2 regions of the Marichromatium sp. AB32 genome follow, and region 2 is predicted to be linked to the other one. Evidence: predicted binding sites of a transcription regulator. Region 2 holds the regulator's gene; the other holds the start of a gene.
The links. Region 2 encodes sigma-54, which starts transcription at its own class of promoters, with help from an activator protein. Its sites were predicted from a motif close to TGGCANGNTNCNTGCTT; they were not measured.
Positions count from the first base shown of each region.

Region 1: the regulator sigma-54 is predicted to act here: its motif matches at 2,737-2,753, upstream of flgB (flagellar basal body rod protein FlgB).

Region 1 covers NZ_RHFJ01000001.1:142,817-146,369, reverse strand. The annotation lists gene flgA (flagellar basal body P-ring formation chaperone FlgA) at 1-410, opposite strand, end outside; gene EBL85_RS00720 (chemotaxis protein CheV) at 668-1,600, shown strand; gene EBL85_RS00715 (protein-glutamate O-methyltransferase CheR) at 1,726-2,538, shown strand; gene flgB (flagellar basal body rod protein FlgB) at 2,790-3,194, shown strand; gene flgC (flagellar basal body rod protein FlgC) at 3,198-3,553, shown strand, end outside.
Region 2 covers NZ_RHFJ01000016.1:24,400-27,952, reverse strand. The annotation lists gene lptC (LPS export ABC transporter periplasmic protein LptC) at 1-101, shown strand, start outside; gene lptA (lipopolysaccharide transport periplasmic protein LptA) at 98-586, shown strand; gene lptB (LPS export ABC transporter ATP-binding protein) at 600-1,325, shown strand; gene EBL85_RS07065 (RNA polymerase factor sigma-54) at 1,507-2,979, shown strand; gene hpf (ribosome hibernation-promoting factor, HPF/YfiA family) at 3,015-3,368, shown strand.

The DNA of each region.
Region 1 (3,553 bases), on a different contig from region 2:
TGCTCGCGGGCGATCGGCCTGGCGACCACCACGACCTGGGTGTGGCGCTCGATACGGGCGGGGACGAAGATCGACCATTGCACCGGCTCGGAGCAGCGCAGGTTGACGGTGGTCGAGCCGCTGGTGCGGGCGCCGGGGGCGAGACTGGCGTTCGGCGTACGATCACACCGCGCCAGTCGCAGGCGGGCGTCGATCTGGCCGACCAGGACCTCGATCTCGTCCGTCCCCGTCGTTTGGGTGATCGCCGAGAGATAGGTGGCCACGGTATCGCGGAGTCGCTCGACCGACTCGATCTCGCCAGCCTGGGGGTGCTGCGCTGGCCACAACAGCAGGCTGAGGAGACCGGCGAGGGCGATCGCCAGGCTGATGGTGCGCCGTGTCGGGTTGTCGATAGAGGTGGATGGTTGCATGGGGATCACCGCTGAATGGATGCTGGCGGGGTGCCGACGCGCCGGGTCGGCTGTCCGATACGCCATGGCATGCAGAAATCGCGCCTGAGCGTAGCCCGGGGCAGGGTCGGTGGTGGCGTCTCGTTGGGTCATGATGCCCCGGAGAGACGAGTGGGAGAGGACGGCTGCGCCGAATTCGTTCATGAAGCCTGTCGGCTTAGGCTATCATGCTCAGGCATGATCACCCGGGCCGGCGGGCCTCGACTTGGAGGTGGTAGATGAGTCAGTTTATTGACGACGTCGATCAACGTACCCGCATGGTGGGGCAGAATCGCATGGAGCTGCTGCTGTTCCACCTCGGCAGCGACCAGACGTTCGGTATCAATGTGTTCAAGGTTCGCGAGGTGATCGCTCGCCCCAAGCTGCAGCAGTTGCCCGGGGCGAGCGCGATCGTGCGCGGCGTGGCGACGATCCGTGACCGCACGGTCTCGATCATCGATCTGGCGCAGGCCATCGGCTTCGTCGACCGGCCGGGGGATGATACCGATGCCAAGGTGATCGTCACCGAGTTCAACCGTTCGGTGCAGGGCTTCTGGGTCTCGGCGGTGGATCGTATCGTCAACGTCAACTGGGAGACGGTGAAGCCGCCGCCACGAGGGACCGAACAGGAAAGCTATCTGGTGGCGGTCACCGAGGTCGAGGGGCGGCTGGTGCAGATCATCGATGTCGAGCGGGTGTTCGCTGCCATCAATCAGCTCAAGGAAGATGTCTCGGAGACCACCCTGGAGCGGGCCGAGCACATCGATCATCACAAGTCGATCCTGGTGGTCGACGACTCGATGGTCGCGCGCAAGCAGATCGAGCGCGCCATTGGCGAGATCGGTTTCCAGGTCGAGACCCGCTCCGATGGTCGCGCCGCGCTCGACTTCCTCGAGGAGCTGGCCGAGACTGGCGCTGTCTCGGACACCATCGAGATGGTGATCTCCGACATCGAGATGCCGCGTATGGACGGCTATACCCTGACCCGCAAGATCCGCGACAATAGCAAGCTCAAGGATCTGCCGGTGGTGCTGCACTCCTCGCTGAGCGGGCAGTTCAACGCCGATATGGTCAAGCGCGCCGGGGCCGATGACTTCCTGCCGAAGTTCGATCCGGACGAGTTGGCCGCGATGGTGATGAAGCATGGTGGCCGACCCGCGGACGACTCCTGAGCGAGATGGCCCTTACAGTCTTCCTGATGCATAGAAAGTGTGAGTATTCCATTGAGTGATTCGATCAGCGTGGTCCTGCGCCAGTGCATGGCGGATGCGAACGGACGTTTGGCCAGAGGTCTGTCGTGATAGATCCGCAAGACTACGCAGAATTCTCGCGCTTTCTCTCCGAGTGCTGCGGCTTGGTGCTGGGTGAGAATCGTCAGTATCTCGTCTCCAGTCGGCTCTCACGCCTGCTCGGTGAGTTCTCCTTCTCCAGTGTCGAGGAGCTGCTGCGCGCGCTGCGCCGCTCTGCGGACCCGACGCTCAAGTCGCGTGTGATCGACGCGATGACCACCAACGAGACCTCATGGTTTCGTGATGTCTATCCGTTCGAGATCCTGCGCCACGTGGTCCTGCCCGAGCTGGCGGAAAAGAAACGCCCGATCCGCATCTGGTCGGCGGCCTGCTCGAGCGGTCAGGAGCCTTACAGCATCGCCATGGTGCTGGCCGAGTGGGAGCAGAGCTTTCCGCCGAAGAACATCCAGACCAGCGTGCTCGGCACCGATCTCTCCGATACCGTGCTCGCCGAGGCGCGTGGTGGTGTCTACGATGGGCTTGGGATCGTGCGCGGCCTGAGCAAGGAACGGCGCGACCGTTTCTTCGAGACCGTGCCCAACGGGCATCGCATCAAGCCCGATATCCAGCGTCGGGTCCGCTTCCAGAAGCTCAACCTGATGGAGTCCTATGCCGCGCTCGGCAAGTTCGAGATCGTCTTCTGTCGCAACGTGCTGATCTATTTCTCGGCCGAGACCAAGCGTCGGGTTTTTGACGGCATTGCCAAACAGATGGAGCCGGGTGGCTATCTCTTCGTCGGAGCCTCCGAATCGGTCGGCTCCTATACCAACGCCTTCGAGATGGTCCGCACGCCAAAGGGCGCCGTGCTCAGGCGTCGTTAGCGCCTCTCTACGACCCCGCTCGCGCTCCTGTCTGTTCGCGGCGGGGTCGTCTCCAGCCTCCAGCCTCCAGCCTCCAGCCTCCAGCCTCCAGCCTCCAGCCTCCAGCCTCCAGCCTCCAGCCTCCAGCCTCCAGCCTCCAGCCTCCAGCCTCCAGCCTCCAGCCTCCAGCCTCCAGCCTCCAGCCTCCAGCCTCCAGGTTGGCCTAATGTTTGCATTGTCTTCGGCAAGTCAATGCCACAGGCGTGTTCCACATGAGTCTTTCACTCGACAAGGCACTGGGGATCCAGCCCGCGGCGGTACGGGTGCGGGCACAGCGTCTGGAGCTGCTGGCCTCGAACCTCGCCAACGCGGACACCCCGAACTACAAGGCACAGGACATCGATTTCAGGTCTGCGCTCGCCACCCAGGTCGAGCGTGACGATCTGTTGCCACTGGAGCAGACCCGGCAGGGCCATCTGCCGCTGCCGCGCGCGGATCTGGACTCGGCGATGGCGCCGCTCTATCGCATCCCGTCGCAGCCGTCGCTTGATGGCAACACCGTCGACCCGCAGTTCGAGCGCGCCGCCTTCGCCGAGAACGCCATGCAGTTCCAGAGCAGCCTCGAGTTCCTCAATCGTCGGGTTTCCGGCATCCGCTCCGCACTACGCAAGGAGTAAGGCATGAGCACCCTATTCAGTGTCTTCAATACCTCGGCCTCGGCGCTGACCGCGCAGTCGGTGCGACTGAATACCGTCGCTTCAAACCTGGCCAACGCCAATACCGCGGCGAGCTCGCCGGAGGAGACCTACAAGTCGAAGCAGGTGCTGTTCCAGACCCTGCTCGATCGCAGCGACCCCACGGGCGCGGCCCGCCCGGTGCGGGTGGCCGATATCGTCGACTCTACCGCCGAGCCGATCCCGACCTTCGAGCCCAACCACCCGCAGGCCAATGAGGAGGGCTATGTGTTCCGCCCGGCGATCAGCGTCGTCGAGGAGATGGCCAACATGATGTCGGCCTCGCGCAGCTACGAGGCCAA
Region 2 (3,553 bases):
GCGCCACCGGCATGCAGCTGTGGTACGACGAGCCGGCGCGCGCCACCTTCCACGGTCGCACCCGGATGCTGCTCGCCCCGACCCAGGAGACCCAACCATGAGCCCTCCACTGCGCCTGCTGGCACTGTTGCTGTTGTTCGGCTGGAACCCGGCCAACGCGCTCGACGACGACCCCCAGCAACCGATGTATATCGAGGCCGACGACGTCGAGGTACGCGAGGCCGAGGGCACCAGCATCTATGTCGGCAACGTCGAGGTCACCCAGGGCAGCATGCGCCTGCACGCCGACCACATGACCGTCTATCACCGCGAGGACCGCCGCCCGCGCCAGATCATCGCCATCGGCACCCCGGCGCGCTTCCGTCAACTGCTCGAGGACGACCAGGGCGAGGTCCGCGCCTTCGCCAGGCGCATGGAGTTCGACACCGACCGCGACGAGCTGGTGCTGATCGACGAGGCGGTACTGATCCAGGGCGAGGACCGCGTCGCCAGCGAGCACATCGTCTACGACCGTGCCCGCGAACACTTCCGTGCCGGCGGCAGCGGTCGGGTGCGGATCACCATCACCCCCGAGGAGGAGTCATGACAGGGGTCGACGGATGAGCGTACTGCGCGCCGAACAGCTCAAGAAACGTTATCGCAGCCGCGAGGTCCTGCGGGGAGTGAGCGTCGAGGTCGAGGCCGGCGAGGTGGTCGGGCTGCTCGGCCCCAACGGCGCGGGCAAGACCACCTGCTTCTATCTCATCGTCGGGCTGATCCCGGCCGACCAGGGGCGCATCACCCTCGACGAGCACGATGTCACCCTGATGCCAATGCATGCGCGCGCGCGCGCCGGACTGAGCTATCTGGCGCAGGAGCCCTCGGTGTTTCGCAAGCTCAGCGCGCGCGACAACATCCTCGCGATCCTCGAGACCCGCGGCGACCTCGACCGCGAGCAGCGCGAGCAGCGTTGCGAGCAGCTGCTCGAGGAGCTCGGCATCGCCCATATCGGCGAGTCGCTGGCGCTCAGCCTCTCCGGCGGCGAGCGCCGTCGTCTCGAGATCGCCCGCGCGCTGGCCGTCGACCCCAAGGTGATGCTGCTCGACGAGCCCTTCGCCGGCGTCGACCCGATCGCCGTGGGCGACATCAAGGCGATCGTTTCGCACCTGCGCGAGCGCGGCATCGGCGTGTTGATCACCGATCACAACGTGCGCGAGACGCTCGACATCTGCGATCGCGGCTACATCATCAGTAATGGCGAGGTGATCGCCGCCGGCCGCCCCGACGAGCTGCTCGCCAACCAGCAGGTACGCGACGTCTATCTCGGCGCCGACTTCGCCATGTAGCATGTAGGCGGCAGCATCCGCGCCCCGCTGCTACATATTGGGAGTAAGATGAAGACCATCGCGCCCCGGCAGGGGGCGCGCTTGACGTGACTCAGGCACCTTTGTTGCCACCCGACCTATAATCGTCATAGGACGGTCATCGACCCGGCATAGAGACAGACGCAAGACGCATCGGCGATCCATGAAGCAAACCATCCAGCTTCGCCTCGGCCAACACCTGACGATGACGCCCCAGCTGCAGCAGGCGATTCGCCTCCTGCAGCTGTCGACGCTCGAGCTGCAGAAGGAGATCCAGGAGGCGCTGGACTCCAACCTGATGCTCGAGGAGGCCGAGGAGGCCGACCGCTTCGCCGCCAACGGAGAGGACAGCGGCAATGGCGCACACGAGTCCCCGCCCAGCGATGAGCAGGGCAGCGCCGAGCGTGAGCTCCAGGGCGAGACCAACGAGATCCCCGATGAGCTCCCGGTCGACACCCAGTGGGCCGATGTCTACGACGGCTATCTACCGCCGAGCACCCAGGGCAGCGCCGAGAACGCCGATTTCGACCCCTTCCTCCACCAGAGCCGCCCTCAGACCCTGCACGATCACCTCCTCTGGCAGCTCAACCTGATCCGGCTGAGCGAGCGCGACGAGATGATCGCCGAGGCGGTGATCGATGCCATCGACGCGCGCGGCTATCTTCGGGCCGATCTCGACGAGCTGCTGAGCACCATCGGCGACGATCAGATCAGCCTCGAGGAGATCGCCACCATGGTGCACCGGGTGCAGTCGTTCGATCCCCCGGGGGTCGGCGCCCGCGATCTCGCCGAGTGCCTGCAGATCCAGCTGCGGCAGCTCCCCGCCGAGACCCCGCAGCGCGACCTCGCGCTGGCGATCTGTCGCGACGGCTTCGAGCACCTGCCGCGCAAGGACATCGCCGCGCTGATGCGCCGCTTCAAGCAGACCGAGCCCGAGATTCGTGGTGCACTCACGCTGATCTGCCAGCTCAACCCGCACCCCGGCGACTTGATCGCGCAGGAGCCCCCGGAGTACGTTGTACCCGACATCTTCGTGCGCAGAGAGAATGGTCGCTGGTCGGTGGAACTCAACCCGGAATCCACACCTAAACTGAGGGTGAACGCAGACTACGCCCGGCTGATCCGGCGCGCCGACACCAGCAGCGACAGCGTCACCATGCGCAACCACCTGCAGGAGGCGCGCTGGTTCATCAAGAGCCTGGCGAGCCGCAACGACACCGTGCTGCGGGTGGGCGCCAAGATCGTGGAGATGCAGCAGGCGTTCTTCGAGCACGGCGAGGAGGCGATGCGGCCGATGGTGCTGCGCGACGTCGCCGAGGCGCTCGAGCTGCACGAGTCGACCGTCTCCCGGGTCACCACGCAGAAATACATGCATACGCCGAGGGGCACCCTGGAGTTCAAGTACTTCTTCTCGTCCCACGTCAGCACCACTTCTGGTGGGGAGTGTTCATCAACGGCGATCCGCGCGCTCATTCGTAAGCTGATCGCCGCCGAACCCGCCAGAAAACCCTTGAGCGACAGCAAGATCGCGGCCGAACTGGCCGATCGCGGCATCCAGGTCGCGCGTCGAACCGTCGCCAAGTACCGCGAGGCCATGGGTATTCCAGCCTCGAACGAGCGCAAACGCCTGGCATGAGCAGGCTGTTTGGAACCCCTGTAAGGAGTCCAATGATGCAAATCAATCTGACGGGTCATCACGTCGACATCACCGAGGCACTGCGCGACTACGTCGACAGCAAATTCGCACGCCTGGCGCGTCACTTCGACCACGTCACCAATGCCCACGTCATTCTCAGCGTTGAGAAGCTCGACCAGAAGGCCGAGGCGACGCTGCACATCAATGGTGGGAAGCTCTTCGCCGACTCCGTGCATGAAGATATGTATGCCGCGATCGACGGCCTGACCGACAAGCTCGATCGCCAGATCCTGCGCCACAAGGAGAAGAAGAACGACTATCGCAGCGCACCCGGCCCGAAGGCGGCCGACTCTGAAGCCGAGGCCGACGCCGAGGCCGATACCGAATAGCCCGGCAACGGCCTGATGGCCCATGCGTCGGCGGGGCGTCGGGACACCCGACACCCGCCGGACCGACGCACCGACACCTCGAACGGATCCGTGATCGCGCCGTTCGGGGTGTTTTGCATTGAGACCCTGAGATCCGAGCCGATATCGACACCTGCGGGCTCCGACGACTCGAAGGACACCCAGAA